3 regions of the Acetoanaerobium noterae genome follow, and region 2 is predicted to be linked to each of the others. Evidence: predicted binding sites of a transcription regulator. Region 2 holds the regulator's gene; each other region holds the start of a gene.
What was found. Region 2 encodes HrcA, which represses chaperone genes, less so after heat shock. Its sites were predicted from a motif close to TTAGCACTCNNNNNNNNNGAGTGCTAA; they were not measured.
Positions count from the first base shown of each region.

Region 1: the regulator HrcA is predicted to act here: its motif matches at 4,321-4,347, upstream of groES (co-chaperone GroES).
Region 3: the regulator HrcA is predicted to act here: its motif matches at 5,192-5,218, upstream of B5X47_RS06920 (Hsp20/alpha crystallin family protein).

Region 1 covers NZ_FUYN01000002.1:333,855-344,410, reverse strand. Annotated here, with positions in the region: gene B5X47_RS05225 (methyl-accepting chemotaxis protein) at 295-2,040, shown strand; gene groL (chaperonin GroEL) at 2,234-3,859, opposite strand; gene groES (co-chaperone GroES) at 3,940-4,224, opposite strand; gene cls (cardiolipin synthase) at 4,519-5,982, opposite strand; gene B5X47_RS05205 (DNA-3-methyladenine glycosylase family protein) at 5,985-6,866, opposite strand; gene cobT (nicotinate-nucleotide--dimethylbenzimidazole phosphoribosyltransferase) at 6,983-8,029, shown strand; gene B5X47_RS05195 (bifunctional metallophosphatase/5'-nucleotidase) at 8,156-9,931, shown strand; gene B5X47_RS05190 (heavy-metal-associated domain-containing protein) at 10,136-10,345, opposite strand; gene pyrE (orotate phosphoribosyltransferase) at 10,429-10,556, opposite strand, start outside.
Region 2 covers NZ_FUYN01000001.1:341,534-352,089, forward strand. Annotated here, with positions in the region: gene dnaK (molecular chaperone DnaK) at 1-1,391, opposite strand, end outside; gene grpE (nucleotide exchange factor GrpE) at 1,465-2,064, opposite strand; gene hrcA (heat-inducible transcriptional repressor HrcA) at 2,100-3,146, opposite strand; gene hemW (radical SAM family heme chaperone HemW) at 3,378-4,538, shown strand; gene B5X47_RS01725 (cytochrome c biogenesis CcdA family protein) at 4,681-5,379, opposite strand; gene B5X47_RS01730 (thioredoxin family protein) at 5,379-5,849, opposite strand; gene nadC (carboxylating nicotinate-nucleotide diphosphorylase) at 6,086-6,916, opposite strand; gene B5X47_RS01740 (L-aspartate oxidase) at 6,897-8,408, opposite strand; gene nadA (quinolinate synthase NadA) at 8,405-9,322, opposite strand; gene lepA (translation elongation factor 4) at 9,547-10,556, opposite strand, start outside.
Region 3 covers NZ_FUYN01000003.1:138,065-148,620, reverse strand. Annotated here, with positions in the region: gene B5X47_RS06935 (amidohydrolase) at 1-1,049, shown strand, start outside; gene B5X47_RS06930 (DegV family protein) at 1,072-1,944, shown strand; gene B5X47_RS06925 (beta-propeller domain-containing protein) at 2,355-4,412, shown strand; gene B5X47_RS14040 (hypothetical protein) at 4,738-4,872, shown strand; gene B5X47_RS14130 (hypothetical protein) at 4,931-5,122, shown strand; gene B5X47_RS06920 (Hsp20/alpha crystallin family protein) at 5,257-5,703, shown strand; gene B5X47_RS06915 (YciI family protein) at 5,940-6,236, opposite strand; gene scfA (six-cysteine ranthipeptide SCIFF) at 6,418-6,567, shown strand; gene scfB (thioether cross-link-forming SCIFF peptide maturase) at 6,643-8,028, shown strand; gene B5X47_RS06900 (aminotransferase class I/II-fold pyridoxal phosphate-dependent enzyme) at 8,025-9,512, shown strand; gene B5X47_RS06895 (DNA topoisomerase) at 9,527-10,556, shown strand, end outside.

The DNA.
Region 1 (10,556 bases), on a different contig from region 2:
ATTATATCATATCTGACATCAAAAACTGCTTACTTACTCAATCTATTGCAAATACAAAGTTAAACTTAATTTACAATCTTGTGATTGAAGCTTTTTTATGGTAACATTACATAACTTTATAGTCAATCAGAACCAATTGACTTTTCTGATGTATCAATAAAGTGTACTCAGTCCATCCATTTTCTTCACTATGACTAATCCTTGACAGAATCATTGTATATCATTTTACTTAATCATCATTTATTCATCAGCTGTATTCAGCATTAATATGTCATTTATTTACAAGGAGGCTATATGGAAAAAATCAAATTCACTGAAAAAATAAGCACCAGACTTGTAAGTATTGCGCTCATTTGCTTTATCTTGACAGCCGCTCTACTTCTATCAATTAACTTTTACACTTTAAACACCATCACAAATAATCAAATGAATCTAATAGCTAATAACACATGGAGTGCTGTAAACAATTTAGTTGACGAAAATACTGTCCAAGAGATGATTATGGGAAAAACTGAGGATTCTCGTCTATACAAAGATATTAGAAAATCTCTAGTCGCACTTTCTAGTGCAACAACAGCAAAATTTCTTTATATAGTAATAGAAAATAACGGAACCTGGGAATACTTGATTGACGGTACTATAGTTGAATCAGATATGGCTTCACTATTTGAGGAAGTTGAGGACGAATACAAGCCCATCTATGATGAAGTTAAGAAGAGTCAAGATGCCCAGTTTGGAGAAGTAGAAGAGTACGAAGGAAGCCTTTTATATACTAATTACTTTCCTCTAAAAAATACTAGCGGTGAAATTTATGCATACTGTGGAATTGATTTTGATGTTACTGAGCTTTTTGAAAAAAAATCCGAGCTCCTCATGCTTACAACCGGACTTTTGGCTATAATTTTAGCAGTGATTGGATTTATTCTATACTCATATATCAAAAAATCACTAAAGCCAATAGAAACCTTAGCCTCTGATTGCGAATTACTTGCTAACTATGAAATCTGTCACAAGATAGAGGGTAACTATCGTGGAGAATTTTCTCTTCTTAAGACTTCTTTAAGCCAGCTTCAAACCAACAACTATAATTTAATAAAGCAAATATATTACCTTGGAAAAAATATTCAAGACAACTTTAAGTCTGTGACAGAGTCTACCCATAATATCTCAGCAATGATTGAGGAGTCTACAGCTTCAATGGAAGAAACTCACGAAAATATTCAGGTTCAAATAGAGCAGATGGACCATCTCACTGAACTTAATACAAAGCTTAATAAAAACCTAGAGGATATGTGTGAGCTTGCTGACAAATCCATGCAGGACGGTAAATTGGTATCAGATAACACTAAAATTTCTCACGACGCTCTTGTTGGTATGAAGGAGCAGTTTGCTAGAACAAGCACAGGCTTTGAGACTTTAAACGATTCCATGAAGGATTTGTATGAGGAATCCGGTGCTATTCTTAGCATAGTAGAGACCATAAGTAGTATAGCAAATCAAACGAATCTGCTTGCACTAAATGCTTCCATAGAAGCTGCTAGAGCTGGAGAGCAGGGTAGAGGGTTTGCTGTTGTAGCAGAGGAAATAAGAAAGCTAGCTGAAGAATCTGCTCAATCAGTTGACGCCATTCAGGTCATCCTAAACAAGGTCACTAATGAAATTAAAACTGCAAATGAAATCACAAGTGATAATCGCTCTATGATTTCTTCATCTAATGCTGCAGTTGAAAGTACTTTAGCTCACTATTTATCAACTGAGCACTCTATCGAGAACGTAATTTCAAGTATATATAATTTAAAAAGCAGAATCGATATAATTTCTGAAAATCAAAAAACAGTTTTCCAAATAAGTCAGGATTTAAACAAGCTATCTCATGAAAATGCAACTACTGTAGATCAGCTAAATCAAACTGCTCAAGAGGAATCTGCAAATATAGAGGAAATCACCTCTAGCCTTGATGATATCTATCAAATGAGCGAGCAATTAAATGAACAAATCTCTGTTTATAAATGCGAGGAAACCCAGAATCAAAAAAATTAGATTTATAAAATTTTAATTCACTTCTATAGTATTAATCTGTTTTATAGTTTGTAGTTTACAGTTCGTAATTTATTCAATATAAATTTTATACTATATAAAAAATAAAGGTGCGGAAATTCCACACCTTTATTTTTATGATTATCTATATTGTTATAAGTTTTAATACCAAGGCTATTTTTTTATAAATAGCTTACTACATCATTCCTGGCATTCCGCCGCCCATTGGCATAGCTGGCTCATCACTCTTGATTTCAACTACTGCTGCTTCTGTAGTAAGAAGTGTAGCTGCAACTGATGCTGCATTTTGAAGAGCTGATCTAGTTACCTTAGTAGGGTCAATAATACCAGCATCAATCATGTTTACATATTGCTCGTTTAGAGCATCAAATCCATGGTCTTTATCTGATTTTCTTACGTTTTCAACAATTACAGCACCCTCAAGTCCTGCGTTTATAGCGATTTGCTTAAGTGGCTCTTGAAGAGCTTTTAGAACTATTTGGATACCAGTTTTAGTCTCAGCTGTCTGCTCATCTTTAATTAGAGCTTCTACTTCGTCCATAACTGCAACTAGAGCTGTTCCTCCTCCAGGTACTATACCTTCTTCAACTGCTGCTCTTGTAGCATTTAGAGCATCTTCCATTCTTAGTTTTCTCTCTTTTAGCTCTGTTTCAGTAGCTGCTCCTACTTCGATAACTGCTACTCCACCAGAAAGCTTAGCAAGTCTTTCTTGAAGCTTTTCTTTATCAAACTCAGAAGTAGTTTCTTCGATTTGTCTCTTGATTTGAGCTATTCTATCTTTGATAGCCTTTTCTTCTCCAGCTCCGTTTACTATAGTTGTGTTCTCTTTTGAGATTTTAACTGTAGATGCTTTTCCTAGCATATCTAATGTAGCTTCTTTAAGGTCTAAGCCGATTTCTTCAGAAATCACTCTTCCACCTGTAAGGATAGCAATATCTTCTAGCATAGCTTTTCTTCTGTCACCAAAGCCTGGAGCTTTAACAGCAACAACTTCAAATGTTCCTCTTAATTTGTTTACAACTAATGTAGATAAAGCCTCTCCTTCAACATCTTCAGCAATGATAAGAAGTCTTCTTCCTTGTTGTACTATTTGCTCTAATATTGGAAGGATTTCTTGGATATTAGAAATTTTCTTGTCAGTGATTAGGATGTAAGGCTCGCTAAGTGTAGCTTCCATTTTTTCTACATCTGTTACCATGTAAGCAGATACATATCCTCTATCAAACTGCATACCTTCAACCACTTCAAGAGTAGTTCCCATAGATTTTGACTCTTCTACAGTTATAACTCCGTCATTTCCTACCTTTTCCATAGCTTCAGCAATTAATTTACCGATTTCTTCATCTCCAGCAGAAATAGCTGCAACTTGAGCTATAGACTCTTTATTTTCAATTGTTCTAGAATTTGCTTTTAGTGTTGCTACTGCTGTATCTACAGCTTTTTGGATACCCTTTCTAAGCAGAATAGGGTTTGAACCAGCAGCTACGTTTTTAAGACCTTCTCTGATTATTGCTTGAGCTAAAAGTGTTGCTGTTGTAGTACCATCACCTGCTACGTCGTTAGTTTTAGTGGCAACCTCTTTAACTAGCTGAGCTCCCATATTTTCATATGGATCTTCTAATTCGATTTCTTTTGCTATAGTTACACCGTCGTTAGTAATAAGTGGTGAACCGAATTTTTTATCTAAAATTACGTTTCTTCCTTTAGGTCCAATAGTTACTTTTACTGTATCTGCAAGCTTATTAACACCAATTTCTAGAGCTTTTCTAGCTTCTTCTGAAAATCTAATTTCTTTAGCCATCTTATATTACTCCTCCTAATTTATAATCAAGTTACTTTTTTATGATTAATCTCTTATGATTGTTTTCTTTGTGAAATTTCTTATTCTACTACAGCTAAAATATCGCTTTGTCTTAATATAGTGAACTCTTGTCCATCTAATTTAACTTCAGTTCCTGCGTATTTAGAGAAAAGTACTTTATCTCCTACCTTTAGCTCCATCTTGATTTCTTTGCCGTCAACTACTCCACCAGGTCCTACTTCTACTACCTCAGCCATTTGTGGCTGCTCCTTTGCACTTCCTGGAAGTACGATACCGCTTTTAGTTTTTTCTTCTGCTTCTACCATCTTAATTACCACTCTGTCTGCTAATGGTCTGATTTTCATAATAAACATTCCCTCCTAAATAATATTATTTAATACTCCCTATAAAGGGATGCTTTATTGCAAAGACTAGCTTTGCGCTTAATTTTAGTTTAAATGTTAGCACTCTTTTATATCGAGTGCTACTACATAGTATATGTTATATAATATTTGAATTTTTTTCAAGTCCTTTTTTTGATTTTTTTATAATAAATTAAGGAAATTATGAATAAGCAATAATTACTAAAAATCATAATTTCCTTAATTATATCCAATAAATTTTTAATTGTATTATAAGCGTTTTCAAAGTGTTACTTTTTACAATATAGGCGAAAATAGTCTAGCAGCTGATTCTGCGATTTTTTGAACTATAGGACGAGCTTTAAAATCAGAATAAAGAAGCTCTTTAGAGTCCTTTATGTCAGCTTCAAATATCTCATATAGCCTTGAAATTGTAGGCTCATCATATATGAAAGCATTGACCTCAAAGTTAATCATAAAGCTTCTTATATCCATATTTGCAGTACCTACAGAAGCTATTTCCTCATCAACTAAAATCATCTTAGAGTGAATAAAGCCTTTTTCATAGAGATATACTTTGCATCCTAGCTCCAAAAGCTCTTCTAAATACGACAAGGATGCATAGTAGACTACATTGTGGTCTGGAAATGAAGGAAATATTATCCTTACATCTACACTAGAAAGTACTGCTGTCCTAAGTGCTGTAAGCAGAGCGTCGTCAGGTATGAAGTACGGTGTTTCTATATATATTGTATTTTTAGCATGGGCTATAGATGAAAAATAAGCATTGTAGATACTTTCATACTGATTATCGGGACCTGAAGATACTATTTGAATGAGAGAATCTCCTTTATATGCCATAGAAGGAAATAATTCCTGCTGATTTAGCTTTTGTCCACTGCCAATATAGTAATCTACTAAAAATATCGTTTGGAGCATATATACAGACTCTCCCTCTATGCGAAGGTGGGTGTCTCTCCAAAATCCAAATTTCTTATTTTCGTGGACATACTCATCTCCTATATTGAGGCCTCCTATATAGCCTATTTCTCCATCTATTACGCAGATTTTTCTATGATTCCTGTAGTTAAATTTCCTATGAATATAAGGGAAATGAATATGAATAAATGGGCGAAATTCGATTCCTGCCGATTTCATCTCTCTCGCAAAATCAGGATGAAATATGAGCCTGAAGCTCCCTATTTCATCATATATAAATCTAACCTTCACTCCCTGCTTCGCTTTTTTTATAAGCGCATCCTTGAGTTTTTTTCCTATTTCAGAGTTTTTCACTATAAAGTATTCCAAATGAATATAGCTTCTTGCATTTTCGATATCTTTTAACATCTGCTCGAATTTATCAAGCCCATCTGTATATATATCTACTTTGTTATTTAAAGTAAAAGGAGATCTTTCTGAGTTTAGTATCAGCTGCATTACCTTCTTTTTACCCTCTGATTCTAAATCGTGAAACATGACATTGTCTTTTAAAGCTTGCTTTTGTGTTGCACTTAATATTTGCAGACTTATCATGCCCTTTATGTCTTGACTGTTTAAAAATTTTGCAACTGCTACCTTGGTTTTCTTGACCTTAGAGGATCTTAAATTTTCACCAAATAACAAGTAGAGCACAAAGCCTATACCAGGCAAAAAAATCATGACCAGCAGCCAGCTTATAGTCTTAGCAGGGTCACGATTTTCAAAGAATATGAGCAGAGATACAAAGATAGCTAAAATGGCAAAAAATATCGTAAATGTCATTTTTACTTCCTCCCTATCCCCTTTTCTCTAGCATAGTAAAATAAATATTGTTGAGCTATTCCAGATTTGTCTTTAAACATATCTATTCCAAACTCTCTAATTTTCTTTAGGTCCTTCATTTCTTTTTCAATATAAAACTCATGCATTACTCTTTGTACCCACACATCTACAGGAAATACATCGTATTTTGAAAGTCCAAACAGCAAAATACAATCTGAAACCTTTGGCCCAACTCCAGGAATTGTCATTAGCTCTTTTCTCGCCATATCTGTAGGTAGATTCCTTAGCTTATACATATCCATTTGAAGTGAATGCTGGATATAGCTTGCGTCTCTTATATAGCCTTTTCTAAAAGCCACCTTCGAATCAATGAGTACCTGCTCATCACAAGATGAAAGAGCTTTTGGAGTCGGAAAAGCATAATACTTCTTTCCTCTATATTCTCCGATTTCCTCTCCTAGAGCTTTCGATAAAAACGCCACGCTTCTTTTTATCATAGGAATGGCATTTCTAGCTGAGATTATAAAGGAAATAACAATTTCAAAGGTATCCTGATTCAAAATCCTCATTCCTTGACCAAATATAGTTGCATTGTAAAGATGTTCATCCATTTTAGCAAGCTCTGCTTTAATAGCGGAATAATCCCTATCCATGTCAAAGTAGTTATGCCAGATTTTATGATAATCATCTAGATTTGTGTTATCTAGTATCAAAGTATCGCCTTCTAGCTTTACATTGAGTATTTTTCCATTTGCTACTCCTGTGTAGGAGCCATCTTCCTCTTTATCCCATCTGAAGCACTGCCCACACTCAAATATATGCTTTGGTTCAAAATCTTTGATTTTATCGATTATTACTTTATTATTTTCTTGATATAGTTTCATTTTCTCACCTCGCTGATTATCTTTTTACCCATTTTCAGGCTTGACTAACGGTAGTATAATAAATATAAAGATGCAAATCATTTGCGTTAAATATACGGGATAAGGGGAGTAAATTAATGGAACTTTTTAAGAGTACTATCGCTAGTATAACAAATTTGAACGAAGAAATGATGAAAAAAGCACAGGAAAGACAAGATTTACTCATAAAGCCTAAGGGCAGTCTAGGAAAGCTAGAGGAAATATCAATTCAGCTTGCAGGAATATATGGGCAGGATTTTTACGACACTACTAAAAAAGCTATCATAGCTTTTGCTGGCGACCACGGAGTATATGAGGAAGGAGTAGCTCCAAACGCTCAGGAAATAACAAAAATTCAGATTCCAAATTATGTGAGAAAAATAACTGGAGTAGGTGCTCTAGCTAGATTTGCAAATGCTGATGTCTATGGTGTAGACGTAGGTGTAAACTGCGACGAGCTTCTTCCAGGAGTAATCAACAGAAAAATAAGAAAAGGCACTTCTAATATGGCAAAAGGACCTGCAATGAGCTATGAAGAAGCGATTTTTTCTATTGAAATAGGCATAGAAGAAACTAACAAACTAATAGATGCCGGCTACAGAGTAATAGGAGTAGGTGAAATGGGTATAGCAAATACTACGCCTACTAGCGCTATCATATCAGTTTACGGAGACTATGAGCCTATAGAAGTAACTGGTATAGGCGCTGGACTCAACAGCGAAGGTGTAATACATAAAGCAAATGTAATTAAAAAATCTATCGAGCTTAATGCTCCTGATAAAAATGACCCTGTAGATGTGCTTGCTAAGGTAGGTGGCTTTGAAATAGGTGCCATGACAGGCGCTATCCTAGCATGTGCTAGCAGAAATATTCCTGTAGTGCTAGATGGAGTTATTTCTTATGCTTCAGCTATACTTGCAATCAAGCTAAACCCATTATCAAAGCTTTATATGATTCCATCACATTTTTCTGCTGAGCCTGCCTCAAAAAAAGCTTTTGATTTACTTGAGCTCTCACCTATGCTTCAGATGGACATGAGACTAGGCGAAGGCTCTGGTGCTGCACTTTGCTTTAATATAATTGAAGCAGCTAACTTTACCTACAAAAATATGTATACCTTTGAGGAAGCTGGTTTTACAGTTTAAAAGAAAATTCAAAAAATTAAAGCTAATTTTACATTTATATGTTTATTTGACGGATATTTGGTCTATAATTATATAGCGGGGTAAATTAATTCCTCGCAATAATATTATTATAATAAGGAGGGTTTTATGCGAAACAAAAGATTTATGTCACTTGCTTTAAGTATCACTATGGTACTTTCTCTTGTATTATTTAATCCTATTTCTGCTTTTGCTGACGATGCAAAAGAGCTTGTTATCCTTCATTTCAATGATACTCATGCCAGAGTTAAATCAGTGGAGAAAGATGGAGTAGTAACAGGTGTAGGTTTTGACCGTATTGCTCAGTACAAGCAAGATTTACTAAAGGAAAATCCAAACGTGCTTATGCTAGATGCTGGGGATACTCTTCATGGTCAGCCTATAGCTACACTTAGCCAAGGCGAAAGTATAGTTAAGATTCTTAATCTTATGGGCATCGATGCTTTTACTCCAGGAAACCACGACTTTAACTATGGCTTTGCTAGATTGCAGGAATTAGAGAAGATGATGAACTTTCCTATCGTATCTGCAAATGTTATGGATAAATCAGGCAAAGAGGTTTTCAAGCCTTATGTTATAAAAGAAATGGATGGATTTAAGGTAGGTATCTTTGGACTTTCTACTCCTGAGACTTCATACAAAACAAATCCTAAAAACGTAGAAACAATAGACTTTACAGACACCATAGCTGCTGCTAAAAAAGCTGTAGAAGCTCTAGAAAAAGAAAATGTAGATGTTATTATAGCTCTTACTCACCTAGGCCTAGACCAAGGAGATGACACTTCTGATAAAGTAGCAGAAGCTGTAGATGGAATTGATATAGTAATAGATGGACACAGCCATACTACACTTGAAGAAGGACGTATGGTAAAAAATACTCTTATCGCTAGTACTGGCGAATATGACAAAGCTTTTGGAATTGTAACTTTAAAAATCGCAAATGGCGAAGTTACAGAAAAATCTGCTAAGCTTATGGCTGCAGCTGATACTAAAGATATAGTTCCTCATCCAGATGTTGTAGCACTTCTAGCTGATATCGATAAAGGACTAAATGAAATCCTATCTGAAAAAATAGGTACTTCTACAGTTATGCTTGATGGCGCTAGAGAAAATGTTCGTACTAAAGAAACTAACTTCGGACAATTAGTAGCTGATGCTATGCTAGATGCTACTGGAGCCGAAGTAGCTCTTACTAACGGTGGTGGAATTCGTGCTTCTATAGAAGCTGGAGACATCACTAAGAATCACATAGTAACTTCTTTCCCATTTGGAAACTATCTAGTAACTAAAGAAGTGAAAGGAAAAGATATCAAAGCAGCTTTAGAGCACGGACTTTCTAAATATCCAGAACAAAACGGAGGCTTCCCTCACGTTGCTGGGATAACATTTACTTTTAACACTGCTAATCCTGCAGGCTCAAGAGTAAGTGATTTAATGATAGGCGGCTCTCCTGTAGATATGGAAAAAGCTTATTTATTCGTTACTAATGACTTTATGGCAGCTGGTGGAGATGATTACACTATGCTTAAGCCTTATGCTACAGTTAATGAATATGCAGCATTTGATGAAATCTTAGTAAACTATATTAAGAAAATGGGTACTATTTCTACTACACTAGTTCCTAGAATGACTGTAAATGAAACAGCTCCTGTTACTCCAGCACCAATGCCTGAACCTATGCCTCCTATGCATCACGATGGAAAAGTTATAGTTCCTTCTCCTGCAGAAACTATGAATTACACTGTTCATCACGACATGAGCATAATGGAGCTTGCTATGGATCATGGCTTCGCTTGGCAACATGTTTTAGTATTAAATCCAGAAATTTCTAACCCAATGCTAAAATTAAAAGCTGGTCAAGTTATCAAGCTTCCAGTTCATTAAACTTAATTTTCGCTAGTTAATCATTTATAATGCTAATTTTAGCTTTTTTAAATATATTCACTATATGATTGATTAGACAAAAAAATCCTAGATTATTTTATCTGTTTACATCTCTGTAAGCTCTAAATAATCTAGGATTTTTAAATTTTTAAGGTCTATTTATCAATAAATATCATTTTTAGACAGTTCTTTTGCTATAACACCTTATCTTATTTCTCTAACCTCATAACCAAATTCTTCTACTGCATTTTTAAGCACTTCATCAGCTACATCTTCATTTAGCTCAACTACTGCGCTTTGCTCTTGAAGTGATACTTCAGCGCTTTTTACCTGCTCTAGCTCTTCTAAAGCCATTTTTACATGGGCAACGCATTTATGACAAGTCATTCCAAATACTGAAAGTGTTTTTTTCATAATAGCCTCCTATTTTATACCCCCTTGGGGTAAGTTTAATTTAATTATATCATAGGAGAAATATTTGTAAAATATATTTTTACTTAGTCCATTTTTCTACTTCCAGGCTTTACTACAGGAGTTCCTTGTTTACAAAGTGGACAAGCATCTGCATCAAAGGTATCTATTTCTACTCTCAGAGAGCTGATAAGTGGAAGCTCTAGCTCTTCAT
Region 2 (10,556 bases):
CCTAAATCTTTCGCTCCAACATGAACTATACCATTTGAATCTATATCAAAAGTAACTTCAATTTGAGGAATTCCTCTTGGAGCCGCTGGTATATCCATAAGCTGGAATCTACCTAAAGTAACATTATCTGCTGCCATAGAACGCTCTCCTTGAAGAACGTGTATATCTACTGCAGTTTGATTGTCTGCTGCTGTAGAAAATACTTGAGATTTTTTTGTAGGAATAGTTGTATTTCTTTCAATTATTTTAGTAAATACTCCACCTAAAGTCTCTATCCCTAGTGATAAAGGTGTTACATCAAGTAATAAAACATCTTTAACATCTCCAGCAAGTACTCCAGCTTGAATAGCCGCGCCTATTGCCACACACTCGTCAGGATTAATTCCTTTATGAGGCTCTTTTCCAGTAAATTTCTTAATTGCTTCTTGAACAGCTGGAATTCTAGTCGATCCTCCAACTAAGATTACTTTATCAATTTCTGATATAGATAAGCCTGAGTCAGCAAGAGCTTTTCTAGTTGGCTCCATAGTTTTTTCTACTAAGAATGCTGTAAGCTCTTCAAATTTAGCTCTAGTGATGTCCATATTAAGGTGCTTAGGTCCTTCTGCAGTTGCTGTGATAAACGGAAGATTTACATTTGTGTTTAAAGTAGATGAAAGCTCTTTTTTAGCTTTTTCTGCAGCATCCTTAAGTCTTTGATGGCTCATTTTATCTTGTCTTAAATCAACACCTTCAGTCTTTTTAAATTCATCTGCTATATAGTTTACTAAAACTTCATCAAAATCGTCTCCACCTAGTTGATTGTTTCCGCTAGTCGATAAAACTTCAAAGGTTCCATCTCCGATTTCTAGAATAGATACGTCAAATGTTCCTCCACCAAGGTCAAATACTAGTATTTTTTCTTCATGGTCAGTTTTATCAAGTCCATAAGCTAGTGAAGCAGCTGTAGGCTCGTTAATAATTCTTTTGACATTAAGTCCTGCTATTTTTCCGGCATCCTTAGTAGCTTGTCTTTGTGCATCTGTAAAGTATGCTGGAACAGTAATTACTGCTTCAGTTACAGTATCTCCTAGATATGCCTCAGCATCTGATTTTAATTTTTGAAGAATAATCGCTGAAATCTCTTGTGGAGAGTAGTCTTTTCCATCTATTGTAACCTTATGGTCTCTTCCCATTTCTCTTTTGATAGATGCAATAGTTCTATCTGGATTTGTAACAGCTTGTCTTTTAGCTGGCTCTCCAACTATTCTTTCTCCATCCTTTGAAAAAGCAACCACAGATGGAGTCGTACGCATTCCCTCAGCATTTGGAATTACAACTGGTTCTCCACCTTCCATAACTGATACACATGAGTTTGTTGTTCCTAAATCTATACCTATTGTTTTTGCCATTATTATTTCCTCCTCAATATATTTCGTAAATTTTTATCGCTATTACTGATTTAACAAAGTATTTTTATAGCTTCTATTTACTAACCTTTACCATTGATGGTCTTATTACCTTATCCTTTAGCTTATATCCTTTTTGAAGCACATCGATTACCTTGTCAGGTTCATCTGCTTCTTCCTGGATTACTGCATGATGGAAATTAGGATCAAAATCTTGGTTCAAAGCATCAATCTCTTCTAAACCAAATTTATAAAGAGTATCCATAAGCTGCTTTAGTATTAATTCTACACCTTTAAAAAAAGCTGTTTCTGAATTTTCTTTTTCACTTTGTAAAGCACGCTCGAAATTATCTACAATTGTAAGCATCTCAGTTACTATTTTTTCATTTGCAAATACTGTTAGCTCACTTTTTTCTTTTTCAACTCTTTTTTTGTAGTTCATAAAATCTGCCTGAGTTCTTTGGGCAAGTGCTTTCATTTCTTCAATTTCTTGCTGAAGTTTTTCTATTTGAGCTGTTTCAGCCGATTCTTCTTCATTTATCAAGTCTTCTTGTTCATCAACCTCTCTGATATCATCCTGAGTCATTTCCTGCTCCTTTTGCATTGTATTTGTATTTTCTTGTCCTTCCTCTATGGTGTCTTTATCTTCTTTTAAGACTTCGTCATTAAGTGACAATTCAAATCCTCCTTTCTTATAACCTCTATCTATATTTAAGTATTGTTCATAAGTTTATTAAGGCGTTTAGTAATATAATTCATGACAGAATAAGCTCTGTCATAATCCATCCTCTTTGGTCCGATTATTCCAAGCTTCCCGATTGTTTTTCCTTTGTATTCATACTCTGTTGTGATAATCGAGCAGCTTCCCAGTACATCATCAATCGAGTCATCGCCTATTATTATATTTACATTGCCTTTTCGTATTCCCTTTTCTTCTAGCAGGCTAGCTACTTCGTTTTTCTGCTCTAAAAGATTTAAAAAAGATTTTGCTTTGCCTATATCACTAAATTCAGGGAAATTAAAAATATTAGTAGCTCCATTTAGTAGTACATTAAAAGAAAGATTTTTATCCATGTTCGATTTCATAACCGTAAACATATCGTCAAAAATCTTATTGTACTCCTTGATTTGATGCTTAATATAATTAATAAAATTCATATCAAAGTCTTCAATTATTTTGCCTCTTATATTGTCATTTAATGTCCTTGATATGAGCTCAAGCTTCTCTTCAGAAACTGGAACACTTAATTTAAACTTGCTATTTCTCACAGTCCCATCTTCCATAACCATTATTAAAACAGCAGTCATAGAATCGATATGAACTAAATTTAATTGCTTTATCTTTTTAGATTTTTCTACTTTTTGTGAGATAGCTACAGATGTATAGTTTGTTATCTGGGTCAGCAGAGCTAAGGAATCCTCAAGTAGTTCTTGTATCTGCTCTATATTCCCAACAAGTGCTCCTTCGATTTCATCCTTTTCTTTTTTATTAAGTCCAATAACACCCATTAACTTGTCTACATACAGTCTATAAGCATCATGGGAAGGAATTCTTCCAGCTGAAGTATGAGGCTGTAATAATAATCCCATTTCTTCAAGGTCTGCCATTTCATTTCTTATAGTAGCAGCACTTACGCCTAATGTTTTATTTTTTGAAATAGTCCTAGAGCCTACGGGTTCAGCCGTCTCTATATATTCTTGAATTATAAACTGTAATATTCTAAGCTTTCTATCGCTCAACTCTAAGTTTGACGCCATACTGTCACCTCGTTTTATCAAACAAATACATCTATATTAAATAATTATTGGTTTATTTGTTAGCACTCATTATGTTCGAGTGCTAACTCTAAATATATAATAACTATTCTGTTTTGAGTTGTCAACATCTTAATATTTATTTTTCTAATATTTATTTTATTTTTTATTTGGATACTGTAGAGTATAATATATCAAGTTAAAATAAGCTTTACCAAAGAGGAGTAATAAATTATGAATTATCCAGAAAAAGAAAAATTAAGTCTATATTTTCATATTCCATTTTGTCTTAGCAAATGCTCTTATTGTGATTTTGTTTCCTTCGCAAATTCCACTGCTTTTCATGAGCCCTATATAAATGCTTTATTAAAAGAGCTACTATTGTATAAATCTACAATTGATAAAAATCAAATCTCAACTATATTCATAGGCGGTGGCACACCCACTAGCTTAAGCGACAATTTATTTGAACTTCTGATTAAAAGCATAGATGAAATACTACAGCTAAATTGCAATTCAAATAATATAGAATATACTATAGAAGCAAATCCTAAAACTATTACTTCAAAAAAAGCTATCGCCATGAAGCAATATGGTATCAATAGAGTTAGCCTTGGACTTCAGTCAGCAAATGAAATAGAGCTTAAGGTACTAAACCGAATTCATAGCTTCAAAGATCTTGAAGAATCTATAGATATTCTCAAAGCCCACGGAATTAGTAATATTAACATAGATTTGATGTATGCCATTGCAAATCAAACTATTGAATCCTTTAAAACCTCCATTCAAAAAGTATTAGCTTTAAAGCCAGATCATATATCCTGCTACTCTCTTATATTAGAAGAAGGTACTGCGCTATATAAGCTTCATAAGGAAAACAAGATAACCTTTCCAACCGAGGATGAGGATATAAACATGTATGAGTTAGCCGTAAATATGCTTACATCAGCTGGCTATGAGCATTATGAAATATCCAATTTTGCTCTTGCGGGCAGAAAGTGTAGCCACAATATAACTTACTGGAAAGTCAAGCCTTATTTGGGTTTTGGAGTTTCTTCACATTCTTTTTTCGATAACAGCAGATATTCTAATACCAGTAGCATAGAAGAATACATCGATTTACTATCAAAAAATAGTTTGCCAATAGAAAGCACAGAGCTCATTGATGATACTATGGCCTTTGAAGAATGGATATTTTTAAGGCTCCGAATGAAGGAAGGCATTAATTTTGAAGATATAAATTCAAGATTTAGCATAAATTTTTTAGCAAGTTACAAGCCCAAATTAGATAAACTCTTAAATGAAGGTCTTTTAATTTATGATGCTTCCAAAGTAAGTCTTACATTAAAAGGCTTTGAGCTTAGTAATTATGCTTTTTTAACATTATTATCTTAAACTAAAATTTTTATATTAAACAAAAAAGGAAGTGCTTTTGTAGTAACTGAGAGCAACTTCCTTTTTGTTTAATACAATACATCTTATAGTATAAAAATGAAATTATTGACTGCTATTTATCTATAGTCATATACTTAATTAACTATACTGCTAGGTAAAACACATATAATCCAGCAAATAATATAAAAACAGCCAAAATATTTTTTAAATTGTTCGCAAGCTTTATATATTTGGGCTGTGTAACAAGGCTATTTAAAGTAGATACCGAAACTCCAGCAAGAATCACAAGTATACTATTTCCTATGCTGTAAGCCATCAGCATAAAAACTCCTAGCACTGGATTTCCTCTGCTTGCTACAAAAGAAAGAATAGCTGCAAGTACAGGAGTAGCACAAGGCGAAGCTGCAAATCCACCAAATAAACCTAAGGTAAATATGCCAAACAAGCCTTTTCTCACAGGCTTTTCTTCTATACTACAAGCATTTTCCTGTTTTTTGAAATTTATAATCCCAAGTATATTCAAACTACTTCCTATCATAATAAAGGCTAGCACTAGATATATAAGCTTCCCATATCCAGAAAAAATCATTCCTACATAAGCTGTCAAAAATCCTAATGCAATAAATGTGATACTTAAACCTAAAGTAAATACCAGAGAATATAATAGCCCTTTTTTTCTATCCGATATTTTACTATTACCCATATATCCTATAACCAAAGGAATTGTTGTGAGTACACACGGACTAAAAGCTGATATGACACCCGCTAAAAAAGCTATCGGAACAGCCATATAGATATGCTCTAGCATAAATGCAGAAAACATTTGAAGTACAGCATCCATTACTGCATACCTGCTTCTTTAAGCATTTTTTCTATATCATCAAGTGTAGTTACACCTTCAGTTCTCGATTTAATTACTGCATCATTATCTAAAAACACTAAGGTAGGAACTACTCTTACATTATACGCCATCGCCAAATGAGCATTTTCCTGAAGATCTAAATTTACAACAACTACGTTTGCTTTCCCTTTAAATTTTATCTTGGCTTCTTCTATTGTAGGCTCCATATACTTACAGGCTGGGCAAGTTGAAGTTGTAAATTCTAAAAATGTAGGGTAACCATTTTCTATTGCTAAATCATAGTATTCATTTGTTGTCGTTTCATAGCTTTCCTCAGTTTGTGTAGCATTTATCTCAGATTTATCTGTTTGAGTATTTCCACTTGAATCTGAGAGATTTTTATTGAAATAAATAGCTGCCAACGCTCCTATTACAAGGACTATTACCAAAATCTTAATATTTTTGTTCATAGCTCACCTCTTATATCGTTTTTTTAGAATATATAGATATTACATTTAATTGTACCAAAAAAGTCTAAATTTGAAAAGAAGAAAGTAATTAAGTTTAAAATGAAGCTTATGAATCTAGTGTTATTATTTTACATAAAAAGTAGTAAATTAGAAAGTTTAATTAAAAAAAGTCCAGTTTAAGCTAAAATGTAAGAATTAATTTGTACATTTTAGCTTAAACTGGACTTATAATTTTTCTATATTAATTTCATCGATATATCAAGCGCTTTGACTGAATGAGTCAGCTCCCCCATCGATATATAATCAAGGCCTATGTCTTTAATTTCGTCTAGGCGCTCTAAGGTCATATTTCCTGAAGCTTCAAGCGGCACTAAACCATTGCATAAGTTTACGCACTCTCTAAGCTGATTATCATTCATATTATCAAGTAGTATTAAGTTTGGCTTAAGCATAATAGCTTCTTTTAGCTCTTCAATATTTTTAACCTCTATTTCTATAGCTGTCATTGGTCCTGACTTAGATTTTACTTTATCATAGGCATTTGTTATGCCTCCAGATGCCTTTATATGATTATCCTTAATCATTACAGCTTGCGAAAGATTGTATCTGTGGTTTACTCCACCACCAGTCCTAACAGCATATTTTTCGAGTATTCTAAGCCCTGGCGTTGTTTTTCTCGTATCTAAAAGCTTTGTATTTCCTCTAGAAAGCACGCTTACTGCCTTATTTGTTTTAGTTGAAATCCCACTAAGATGAGACAAGATATTAAGAGCAACTCTTTCGCCCATCAAAAGAGATTTTGTCCGGCCATAAAGCTCAGCTATGCATTCACCCTTTAGAACGCTTGCCCCATCTGATTTTAAAACCTTCAGCTCACCTTCATACTTAAGAAGCTCAAAAACTCTTCTTACTATATCCCACCCGCAAATTACTCCATCTTCCTTAGCCATAAACTTACCCTTACTTTTATGCTCCTCATCAAAAATCACACTACTAGCAAGGTCAATATTATTAATATCTTCCTCTAGCCACATTTTAACCAGTTGATCAATTTGAAACTCTAGCATTTTTTAATTTCTCCTTTAAAATAATATTGGATACTTCTGCTAATGATACAAGCTCATAGAAATTTTTATTATTATTTTTATATAAATTTAATTCAAACTTAAGCTCATTAATAGCTTCAATATTTTTTTCCGCATAATCAATATTAAAATTTACAAAAAAGCTATTTTGCATTATCTCTCGAACTTTATTTTTTAAGCTTTCTATTTCACTTAATTCTAAATGTTTTTTTTCATTATAGCTTAAGCCTTGTAAACCATAATTATCATGAATCCTAGCCTCTACTTTAATATTAGATTTTATGTCTGTATTTTCTAATCTGCTGTACTTGCCTTCAATAGATTTAGCCACTCTTTTTGAAAATACTAAGGCTTCTAATAACGAATTACTTGCTAATCTATTATTGCCATGAACTTCAGTACAAGCACATTCTCCAGTCGCATACAGGTTATCTACAGTTGTACTTCCAAATTCATCTACTTCAATCCCTCCCATAAAGTAATGCTGGCAGGGACTTACTGGAATAAAATCCTTTTCCATGCTTAGCTTTCTGTTTTTACAGCTTTTATATATATGTGGAAATCTATTTTCTAGGTACTCTTTAGGCTTTGCTGTTACATCTAAATATAAATAGTTTGAATTAGAATTTTTCATTTCCTTAAGCATTGATTTTGATACTACATCTCTAGGAGCTAGATCAGCCATTTCATGATATAAATGCATAAAGGCTTCTTTTTTGTTATTTCTTAAGATTCCCCCTTCTCCTCTAACCGATTCAGAAATAAGAAATCTATCCCCGCTGTTTTCATATAGTCCTGTAGGATGAAATTGAATCAAATCCATATGCTTTAGCTTTGCTCCGGCTTTACTAGCTAGAGTTATTCCATCTCCACTAGCGATAGATGCATTCGTAGTATATTTATAGAGCCTTCCTATGCCTCCAGAGGCAATCACAGTAAAATCTGATTCTATGTACATAGGCTCCTCATTTTCATCTAAAACAGTGGTTAAAAAGCCATTCCTGGATTTGGCAATATCCACTGCCATAGTTCTTTCATTAATTTCTATATTATTTTTCTTAAAAGCATTTTGAGCCAACACTTCAATAACTCTTTTTCCAGTAGTGTCCTTATAGTGCAGTATCCTTCTTTTTGTATGTCCTCCTTCTAACGTCAGATCATACCCTCTTTCGTTTTTATCAAAATCCACACCATAATCAATTAAGTTCTGGATATTTTCCGGTCCTTCACTAACCATAATTTCTAGCATTTTTTTATTATTTTTTCCATTTCCAGCCTTAAGACTATCTTCCATATGGATTTCAAAATCATCATCTTCATCCCAAACGCAAGCTATACCACCTTGCGCTCTATAAGTGTTACAATTATTTATCTCATCCTTTGATAGGACTAGCACTTTTAGGTTTGAAGGAAGTGACAAAGCTGTATAAAGTCCTGCTATTCCAGCTCCAATAATCAAAACATCGTATTTCATTTCGAACTCCTTTTAATCATTTCATAAAGACTTTTAGAAGCTTTCACCATAACATCTTCATCTAGCTTTATTGCTTCTCCACCTTTTCCTTGCATAGCATTAAGTAAATCTTGAGCAGTTGTTTTTTTCATATTTTTACATACAAATTCATCGTATAACAAGAAAAATTCTTTTTCAGGATGCTGCTTCTGTAAAGACTCAAGCACACCTAGCTCCGTGCCTATAATAAATTTTGATTTGTCAGATTTACTTACAAAATCCATAATTTCAGTTGTGGAACCTACGAAATCTGCTTGCTCCACCAGCTCCCATTTGCATTCTGGATGAATAAGCACCACAGCATCGGGCTGCTTAGATTTTAAAGCATTCATATCCTCTAGCTCTGCTCTTTCATGAATTGGACAAAAGCCCTCCCAAAGAGTAACATTTTCATTTTTAGTCTTCTCCTTGATATATCTCCCTAAATTTCTATCTGGCAAAAATAAAATTTCTTTATCCTTTACAGTGTTCATTATATTAAGAGCTACGGAAGATGTAACACAAATATCGCTTTGAGCTTTTATATCAGCACTTGTATTTACATAGGAAACAATAAGATGGTTGGGATTATTTTCCTTAAACTCAATCAAGTCATCAAGTGAAACCATATCGGCCATAGGACAACCAGCATCAGGATTAGCAAGTATTACTGTTTTATCTGGCGATAATATTTTAGCTGTTTCAGCCATAAATCTAACTCCGCAGAAATAAATCTTAGGTGTTTTAAGCTTACTTATCAAAGCACTCAAATAATATGAATCTCCTATGTAATCAGCTACCTGCTTGATTTCAGGCATTTGATAATGATGCGCCAAAATTACACAATCCTCTTCAAGCTTCTGTTTTTTTATTAGCTCAAGTATGTTTTCTTTCATGGTTCGCCTTCCTTTTATAAATTTGATATTTAAAATATGCCAGTGACTTTCCTGCTGTCTTGTCATCTGTAAACAATATATCACTATAGTCTTTATTTTTCAATATTATAAAAAGAGCAATGCCTTACTATGAATCTACTAGAATTCATAAACACTAAATTATTAGACGAAAAAAAACGCTCCCTTTATCAGAAGCGCTTTCCACTAAAAAATAATTATTGAATTTATTTATCTAGCTTAAGAACTGACATAAATGCCTTTTGAGGAACCTCTACATTCCCAATTTGTCTCATTCTTTTCTTACCCTCTTTTTGTTTTTCAAGTAGCTTACGCTTACGGCTTATATCTCCACCGTAGCATTTCGCAAGTACGTCTTTTCTATATGCACTTATCGTTTCTCTTGCTACTACCTTAGTTCCTATTGCTGCTTGTATAGGCACTGGGAACTGATGCTTTGGAATCTCGTCCTTTAGCTTTTCACACATTACTCTTCCTCTAGTTTGGGCAGTACTTTCGTGAACTATAAATGAAAGTGCATCCACTTGCTCTCTGTTGATTAGAATATCAAGCTTAACTAATTTTGCTTCTTTATACTCTTTAAATTCATAATCTAATGAGCCATAACCCTTTGTTCTTGATTTTAATGAATCGAAGAAGTCATATACAACTTCGTTTAATGGAATCTCATAGTGAAGTGTAACTCTTTTGGTGTCTAGATACTCCATATTGAGCATATTGCCTCTTCTTTCCTGAGCAAGCTCCATTACAGGTCCAACATAATCCGTAGGTACAATTATATTCGCCTTTACTATAGGCTCTTCTATATGGTCAATCTCCTGAACTGGAGGGAGATTAGTAGGATTTTGTATCATGAGTACTTCCCCATCAGTTTTTATTACTCTAAATAATACAGATGGAGCCGTAGTAATCATATTTAAGTCAAATTCTCTTTCTAATCTTTCTTGAATTATTTCCATATGAAGAAGGCCAAGGAATCCACATCTAAATCCAAAACCTAAAGCTGCAGAGGTTTCTGCTTCAAATTCTAGAGCTGCATCATTTACTTGAAGCTTTTCTAATGCATCTCTTACATTTTCATATTTTTCCCCTTCAGCAGGGTAAATCCCACAATAAACCATAGGGGTAGCTTTTTTATATCCTGGAAGAGGATGCTCTGTTGGGTTATCAGCCAAGGTGATAGTATCTCCAACCCTAGAGCTTCTGATATCCTTAA
Region 3 (10,556 bases), on a different contig from region 2:
CTTCTTGTGAGTCCTGCGAGATAATAGATGCTTCAGGCAAAATGGTATTTCCAGGCTTCATAGATGCTCACTGCCATATAGGAATGTGGGAAGAAGGCATAGGCTTTGAAGGTGATGACGGCAATGAAATGACCGACCCAATTACTCCACAGCTTAGAGCAATAGATGCTATTAATCCTATGGATGAAGCTTTTGAAAATGCTATCAAGGGTGGAGTGACAACAGCTGCTACAGGTCCAGGAAGTGCAAACGTAATAGGAGGAACCTTTACTGTACTTAAGCTTCATGGAAAGAGAGTAGACGATATGGTTATGGTTGAAAATCTAGCTATGAAGTGCGCTTTTGGAGAAAATCCAAAGAGAGTATATGCTGAGAAAAAGGCTATGCCTACTACTAGAATGGGAACTGCTGCAAAGCTAAGAGAAACTTTAGCCATGGCGGATGAATATAATCAGAAGAAAGAAGCGGCAAAAGAAGACTCATCAAAGATGCCTGGATATGATATGAAGCTTGAGGCTATGATACCTGTAATTAAAGGCGAAATACCTCTAAAAGCACATGCTCATAGAGCAGACGATATTTTTACATCGATTAGGATAGCTAAAGAATTCAACGTAAAATTAACCTTAGAGCATTGTACAGAAGGACATTTAATTGCAGATGACCTTGCTAAAGAAGGCTATCCAGCTATTGTGGGGCCTACTTTTGGAAACAAATCAAAGTTTGAGCTTCACAATAAAAGCTTTGATACACCAAAAACATTAGTTGAAGCTGGGGTAAAGATTGCAATAATGACGGATAGTCCAGTAATTCCTCTAGAGCATCTTCCTATGTGCAGTGCTCTGGCATACAAGGCTGGTCTTGATGAGATGGAAGCATTAAAAGCAATAACAATTAATCCTGCTGAGATTCTAGGTATAAATGACAGGGTTGGAAGCATAGAAGTAGGCAAAGATGCAGATTTAGTAATTTGGGATAAGCATCCATTTGATTTACAAGCCAATGTCGAGTATACTATCATAGATGGAAAGATAGCATATAAAAAATAGATAATTGAAGTTGGGTGCAAACATGAGAGATTATATAATAGTTACTGATGCAACATCAGATATTCCTAATGAAATGGCCAATGAGCTTAATGTTAAAGTTGTTCCAATGTCATTTTCTCTAGGAGAAAAAAATTATAATCATTATCCTGATTATAGAGAATTAGACATAAAAACATTCTATGACAAGCAAAGAGCTGGACAAACGTCACTTACAACCCAAATTAATGTGGCTGTATACTTAGATTTTTTTGAAGAAATAATAAAATCGGATAAGGAAGTATTATATATTTCATTTTCATCTGCTCTTAGCAGTACCTACCAGTCATCGGTACTAGCTGCAAAAGAATTAAATGAAAAATATCCAGATTTTAAAATTATCACAATTGATTCTAAAGCGGCAACACTAGGAGAAACTCTTTTAGTTAAGCTGGCAGCTCAAAAAAAATCAGAAGGAATGAATATTGAAGATTTGTCAAAATGGGTGGATGATAACCATTTAAAGGTTTGTCACTACTTTACAGTGGATGACTTAAACCATCTAAAAAGAGGCGGAAGAATGACTGCCATGACAGCTTTTATTGGAACGGCTCTAGACATTAAACCGATTCTTCATGTAAATGATGAAGGAAAACTGATTCCCCTTGATAAAGTAAGAGGAAGAAAAAAAGCTCTTAAAGTTTTATTTAACTACTTAGCTGAGCTTTCCGAAAATTTGGAGGAACAGACGATTTTTATTGGGCATGGTGATTGCATAGAGGATGCTAGATATCTAGAATCTCTTATAAAAGAAGCCTATAAAGTTAAAGAGGTAATAATTCATCCTATTGGACCTATTATAGGTTCTCATACAGGACCAGGAGCTATAACGTTGTTTTTCTTAGGAAAGCATAGATAGTTTCTTAATTGAGAAATTTAAAAAAATTTGGAACATAAAATTTAGAACCTAATAATATCTAATTATGTGGATTTATACGGTTCATACAAAATTAAATGCACTTGAATCAACAGTATTTATATTGTCTTTTCGGACCAATATAACAGCTGCTTGATTTCAAGTGCATTTTTAGTGTAAATAGAGCAAGATTTTTTTAGACACATTGGAAATTTGTATGGTTCTATGGATAGGATTCTTACTCTTAAATATCAGTTTGATTACAGTTTTGCTATAATGTTTACAGTGTGGTAACAACTAGAGATATTTTTGGAAAATAGTGATATAAATATAAATAAGAGATAAAAAGATACTATATTTATTTCTTAAATAAAAATTTTCCTAATAGAAATGGTGAAAAAGGGGGAAGAAAAGTGAAAAAGCTAGTGAGTCTTGCTTTAGCCGCAGCTATGACATTTATGCTGACTTCGGTTAATCCTGTACCGAATTTCGCACAAGACCGTATAAATCTCGATAAACCACTTTTGATGCAATTTAACGATAAACTCAATAAGGATACAGTTTATAAAGACATAAGATTTTTAGATGAAAAAGGCAATGAAATTCCAGTATTAATCAACTTGAAAAGTGACAAAGAAGCTATAGTGATTCCTCTTTACGACATGAAGGATATAAAGGTGAGTCTAGATTCTAAATATAAGCAGTATAAAGCATCAGCTTACGAAGGAGAAACTGTTGTAGGTGACGCGAGCAATCTTAAGAGACTTTCAGAAATGAGTCAAAGACAAAACATGGTAATGTATGACATGATGCCAGCAGCAAAAGAAGAATCAGTCATGTCTATGGATATGGGAAATGGAGCAGGTGAAGGTGATTCCTATTCTTCTACTAATGTCCAAGTCGAAGGAGTAGATGAAGCTGATATAGTTAAAACTGACGGAGAATATATCTATTATCTTAAGGACAATCAAGTTGTAATTATCAAAGCTGATAAAAACAATATGAAAAAAATGGCTACGATAGGATATCTTGAGTCAGCACTTTATCCATCTGATATCTATATAGATGAAAACTTGCTGATGGTAGTTGGAAATGCCTATAATGCAAAAGGAAGCTTTACAAAAGCAGTTATTTACGATGTAACAGATAAATCAAAGCCAGTAGTAAAAAGAGTTTTAGAGCAAGAAGGCTACTATGTATCTTCAAGAAAAAATGGAGATAATCTGCATATCATAAGCAGTCATTATGTGTATGATTATGGTGAAGGAAATCTTGTTCCAAAGGTAAAGGATTCAGCTGTATCAAGTGAGTATAAAGAAGTACAGCCATCCAAAATAATGATTTATCCTGGCTATCCTTCACAATCAATTATTGTGATTTCCAGTGCAGATATAAAGAAAAATGAGCCGAGCAAGATAGCTTCTTTTATGGGAAATGCAGATAATATCTATATGTCTAAAAATAGCTTGTATCTGACATACCAAGAAAGCCCATATTATATCATGCCTATGGTAGAGCCTAAAATAGCTCCAGATGTTAGTAGACCAATGATATGGCCTCCAATTCCAAGAGAAACTCAAACTACAATCAAGAAATTTGCTATTAACAACACATTAATAACTTACAGCGCTCAAAATAAAATTCAAGGGTATGTGCTAAACCAATTTTCAATGGACGAGCATAACGATTACTTCAGAATAGCATACACCAGTGATTTTAGTATGGAAAATAAAGGCTCTTCTATAGCAGTGTTTGATAAGAATATGAACAAAGCTGGAAGTATAGATAATATAGCTCCAGGTGAGAGAATATACTCTGCAAGATTTATGGGAGATAGAGCATATATGGTTACTTTTAGAAATGTAGATCCATTCTTTGTTATGGATTTAAAAGACCCTAAGAATCCTAAAATGCTAGGCTATCTTAAAATACCTGGCTACAGCGATTATCTTCATCCATACGATGAAAATCACATTATAGGATTTGGAAAGGACACAGTTGAAATCAAAGGCAATCCTTATCAGCTAGGAATGAAAATATCTTTATTTGATGTAACAGATGTAAATAATCCAGTAGAAAAAGATATAGAAAAAATAGGAGACAGAGGTACAGAATCTGAGCTTCTTCACAACCATAAAGCCCTAATGTACGATAAATCAAGAGGCTTAATGGGATTCCCTATATCTGTAGCAAAAGTTAAGCCAGATCAAAAACAAGATCAGTGGGGATTTCCTCAGTATGGAGAGCAGGTATTCCAAGGAGCTTATATCTATAATGTTTCTGCTGATAAAGGAATAGATTTAAAAGGAAGCATAACTCATATTGAAGAGTACAATCCATATATGTATTCTTACGAGGACAATATCCAAAGAATAATTTATATAGGAGATACTATTTACACTCTATCAAATAGCAAAGTAGTAGCTACTAACTTAAATACTATGAAAAAAATATCTGAGCTTGATTTATAAACATGCTGAATATGAAGAACGATATATTGTAACAGTATTTAGGAAAATGATATTTTACAATTAAATAGTTGGGATAAAAGAGTTTGGAAATCAGTATATTACTGAAATTTCAAGCTCTTTTTGTATAATTACTATAAATCAAATAAAAAATTAAGGAAAAAATAATTTCTCATACAATATCCATAAATATTATACTAACACCACTTGTTTTCTAATAGGACAGTGGCAAGATAGTGGCAGAAGTGAAAGAAACTGACATAAAGGGTGGTATTATGAGTTTGTGTGAAAGCGAAAGCGTTGAATTAAATGAAGCCTACACTCCAAGTTGTTTGAAAAGCAAAAGGAAATTACTCGTAATGATGTTGAAGAAGCACTTGGGGTGGGAACGACACATGCGGTAAATCTGATCAATGAGATGCAAGCCAAAGATTTGATAAAAAAGTGGGTAGAGGAAGATTGACGAGATGTGTGGCGAAATGAAAAAAAGTATGAACAGACAACCAGTTATGAAATAAAGGTTGAGAATTATACAACCTTTATTCAAAAGATTTCAGAGTGAGGATTTGCTAGTATTTACAGAGTATAAGTATCGCAAGGATGTAGTAGGAGATGAATATAAGTTCTGTATGAACGAAGATTGCGATGTGGTTTATTATAATTTGGGTAATGAAACTTCATTCTTGAAAGGCCAAATTAATGTACCTATTTAAAAAAAAATTAAAAAAAGTAGAGAAAAAATATTGACAAGGAAAAAGAAATGGTGTATAAAATAATTGAAGTTAGCACTCGACGTTAGATAGTGCTAACAATTAAAAAATTTTAATAATGTAAAGGAGTGATTATCATGGCAGGATTAATTCCATTCAACAGAAAACAAAATGATTTGATGAACATTGGTTTTGATGATTTTTCCAACATGCTTGATGACTTTTTTACAGGCAGTTGGCCAATCCAAAGAAGTTTAGCTGGAGACAAATTTAAAATTGACATTCAAGACAACGATACAGAATATACAATTGAAGCTGAACTTCCAGGTGTAAAGAAAGAAGATGTAGAAATCACATTAAATGATGGAAGACTCAATATTTCTGTAAAAAAAGAAGAAGTTTCAGAGAACAAAAGCAAAAAATATATCCATCGTGAGAGAAAATATGCTCAAATGTCACGAAGTATTTTGTTAGCAGATGCAGATGATGAAGGCATTAAAGCAAAATTAGAAGAAGGTGTATTGACTATTCAAGTACCTAAAAAACAACACGAAGATACTTCAAAACGTATTATGATTGAGTAACGAATAAAAACACACTGATATAAATTATCAGTGTGTTTTTATTCGTTGAAAATCAATACATCATATTTTAAGAATGAAACTCAACGGGATAAGCTTGTTGAAAACTCAAAGAGTAAGGATTCTAATGTTGATATGTTCACAAAAATGACGGTCATTCTTTAATATAGAAGTGCACTAGTGAAGACTTGAGATAAGTCTTCACTAGATTTTAGAATAAAAAAAGAAAAGCTGAAAATTTATTTAACAAATGCAGCCGCAACCTTGCATTCGACTATTTCTACTCTTTGCCACACGTTATTTATTATGTAAGGCTCTACTTTTAGCCAAGCATCTAACTGCTCTCTTGAAGCAAATTCTACAACCATCATTGAGCCTTTCATATTTCCGCTTTCATCTAGAAGTGCAGCAGCATATAAATCATGACCCTTTTCTATCATTTCATCTACCATGTTAAGATGGGCTTCTCTAGCATTCATTCTGCGTTCTAGTGCTTTATCATCATTTCCATCATATCCAGTTACTATAAATTGCATATTTTACCCTCCCGTAAGTACTGTTTTAATATTATTATACCTCAACTTATTTGATAGGGATATAGTATGAAAATTTCGAACTTGAGCATGAAAAGTTAAACTGATGAAAAAATTTAGCGAAATATAATAATATATGTTATAATATTTAGGCTAATACATAACAATCTATGGAGGTAGAGCCATGAAAAAGCATATAAAGACGCTTTCAAAAGATACACTTAAGAAGAGCGCAGCTAAAGGCGGATGTGGCGAGTGCCAAACTTCATGCCAATCTGCATGTAAAACTTCATGTACGGTAGCTAACCAAGAGTGCGAAAGAGAAGGCAGATAGTAAGTGTAAGTTTTGTGAGGGGGAATCAAAGCAATCGGGCTTTATTCCCTTTTCTCATGTGAAATTCTAGGAGGAATTAAATTGATACATAAGTTTTCGATGAATGACTTAAATATAGTAGTGGATGTAAATGGAGGAGCTGTACACGTTGTAGATGAAATTACTTTTGACGTGCTGGATTATTATGAACTTAATGATGCAGAAAAAATTGCGAAAAAGCTTCCAAAATATACGCTAGATGAGATTAAAGAAACCTTTGATGAAATAAAAAGTTTAGTTGAAGAAGGGCTTTTATATTCGCCTGATAACTATCTTGATATAGATGCATTTAAAAATAGAGAGCCTGTGGTAAAAGCTATGTGTCTTCATATAGCTCATGACTGTAACTTGAAATGCAAATACTGTTTTGCATCTCAGGGAGACTTTGGTGGAGCTAAATCCATTATGAGCTTTGAAGTAGGCAAAAAAGCTTTAGAGTATTTAGTTGATAACTCTGGAAGCAGAAAAAATCTAGAGGTGGATTTCTTTGGTGGAGAGCCACTTATGAATTTTGAAGTAGTAAAGCAGATAGTTGAGTATGGCAATGAACTAGCAAAAGAAAAAGTGAAGAATTTTAGATTCACAATCACTACAAATGGAGTGCTATTAGATGATGAGATTATAGACTATGTAAACGAGCATATGCACAATGTGGTACTGAGCTTGGATGGAAGAAAGTCTATCAATGACGATATGAGACCTACTTTAAATGACAAAGGTAGCTATGATATTATCGTTCCGAAGTTTCAGAAGCTGATTGAAAAACGAAAAGACAAGTACTATTATGTAAGAGGTACTTTTACTAGAGATAATATGGATTTTAGCAAAGATGTTCTTCACTTTAAGGACTTAGGCTTTGATTTGACATCAGTAGAACCAGTAGTAGGAGATGAATCTAATCCTTACGCACTTAGAGAAGAGGATCTGCCTAAAATTTTAGATGAATATGAAAAGCTAGCTGTAGAATATTCAAAAATGAGAGTTAATAATGAGCCTTTTAGATTTTTCCACTTTATGGTTGATTTATCTCAAGGACCTTGTGTTATAAAGAGAATGACGGGCTGTGGAGCAGGTAATGAATATCTTGCAATCACACCTGAGGGAGACATCTACCCATGTCATCAATTTGTAGGGCAAGAAGAATTTAAGATGGGAAATGTAATGACGGATAAGGTTGAGCTTCCTAAAGAAATGCAAGAAACCTTTAAAGAGGCGCATATCTATGCCAAAGATGAATGTTCAAAATGCTGGGCTAAGTTTTATTGCTCAGGAGGATGCCATGCAAATGCATTTAATTTCAACAACGATATATTAAAGCCTTACGACCTTGGTTGTCAGATGCAAAGAAAAAGACTAGAGTGTGCTCTTATGGTCGAAGCTAGCGTGATGATGAATCAAGATGAATTGGAGCCATTAGTATGATAAATTTTGACAGAGTCCCTATAATTAAGGGACTCGAATTTTATAAAAACCAAAATAATACAGCTTTTCATATGCCTGGGCATAAGCAGAATCAAAGGATATTTGAAGAGCTGGAGGTTTTAAAAGCCAATGTTTATAGCTATGATTTGACAGAGGTTCCTGGGACTGACAATTTATATGAAGCTGAAGAGATGATAAAAGATGCTCAAGTTCTTTTAGCAGAAGCTATGGGAAGCAAAAAAAGCTACATGCTTGTAAATGGAAGTACCTGTGGTATTTACAGTATGATACTAGGGCTACTTAATAAAAATGATAAGATTATAGTTCAAAGAAACTGCCATAAATCAGTTTTTACAGCGATTTATTTAGGAAATTTGAGTAGCATATATGTTTATCCTAAGGTGATAAAGGATTTTGATATTGCCTCTACTGTTGATGCCTATGATTTAGCTGAGGTTATTAAGGAAAATAAAGATGCGAAAGCCGTAGTAATTACTTCACCTACTTATTATGGAACCTGTGCATATATAAAGGAAATATCAAATCTATGCAAGGAAAATAATATGCTACTGCTCGTAGATGAGGCACATGGAGCTCACTTTAATTTTAGCTCACTACTTCCTGAGACTGCTATTAGTTTAGGCGCTGATATTGCAGTAACTAGCTTTCATAAAACTCTACCAGCCCTTACACAGACAGCGGTACTCAATTTATCACATAGCCTATCTGATGCTCAAATAGAAAAAATAGAGTCAAAGCTTCAGATGTTTCAATCAAGCAGTCCATCTTATCTTTTTCTAGCGTCAATTGATATGGCTAGATATCTAATGGAAACTAAAGGTGAAATGCTCACAAGGGAACTAAAGGCAAATATAGACAAGGTAAAAGAAGCTCTTTCTGACATCAGAGGGATAAGAGTTTTAGATGAAACAAATCTAGAAAATGAAAGCTATGATTTTACTAGACTGGTTATAAATACACCTCTTAGTGGAAATTACTTGGCTGAGCTTCTAAGAAGTAAGTATAATATTCAAGTAGAAATGGCAGATTTTAATAATATAGTTTTAATTGGAACTGTAGCAGATACTAGCATCATGTATGAAAACTTAGTAAAGGCATTAAAGGATATTTTTGCAGATTCAAATTATGAAGCACAATTAAATAATCATATAAATGAAGCTAGAAAAGATAGTAATTCAATTAACATAAATAGCTATAAGCTTATGCCAAAGCCAAAGACTGTCATTAATTGGCATGAAGCAGAAGAGTTAAAGAGAGAGCTTGTTGAGCTGGATGATTCTATTGGAAGAATATCTGCAGAATCGCTTGTACCCTATCCTCCTGGAGTGCCACTTGTATTACCTGGAGAAGAGATAACCAGTGAGATAATCACTTATATCAATGCTATAAAGTCAGATAGTCTTAAGCTTACAAAAAGCTTATCTTCCAAGGAAGCAGATAAAATATACGTAATAAAGATTTAAGATGAAAGGGGAGGATTACGATTAGCAAATCGTTATTTATAGCGGAAAAACCTAGTGTTGCACTTGAATTTGCAAAGACTCTAGGCATAAAAGGGAATAAAAGAGATGGCTATATCGAATCTTCTGGTGCAATTGTTACTTGGTGTATAGGACATCTTGTGACCATGAGCTATCCTGAAAAATACGATATAAAGTACAAGGCTTGGAGACTTCATGACTTACCTTTTTTACCTGAAGGATATAAGTATGAAATCATTGCAAATGTTCAAAAACAGTTTGATATTATAAAAGAGCAGATGAATAGAGATGATGTGACTACCATATATGTATGTACAGACTCTGGAAGAGAAGGGGAATATATATATAGACTGGTAGACATGATGGTGGATGCAAAATCAAAAGAGAAAAAGAGAGTCTGGATTGATTCTCAAACTGAGGATGAAATCAAAAAAGGTGTAAAAAACGCAAAGCCTCTAGAAGCCTATGATAACCTAGCTGATTCAGCATTTCTTCGAGCAAAAGAAGACTATCTTATGGGAATCAATTTTTCTAGACTTCTTACCTTATGCTATGGAAGAACACTTGCTAAAAAGCTAGAAAAGGATCACATAGTCATAGCAGTAGGTCGTGTTATGACCTGCGTTTTAGGAATGATTGTAAATAGGGAAAGAGAAATAAGGGATTTTGTTAAGCTTCCATATTATAAGGTTCAAGCTCTATTTGAATTTGAAGGGTTTATAGATTACGATGCTGAGTGGAAAGCTGTAGAAGGCTCTAGATATTACCTTTCAAATCAAATCTATAAGGAAGTTGGATTTACGAATAAAGCTTTGGCTGAAACCTTTGTAAATGAACTAAAAACCTCTAACGAAAAGCCTGTAATTGAAGATGTTAAGAAAAAGAAGGAAACTAAAAATCCTCCTCTTTTATACAATCTTGCAGAGCTACAAAATGAGCTTTCTAAAAAGCTAAAGCAAAGCCCAGACCAGACACTTAAGATTGCCCAGAACCTTTATGAAAAAAAGCTGATTACTTATCCAAGAA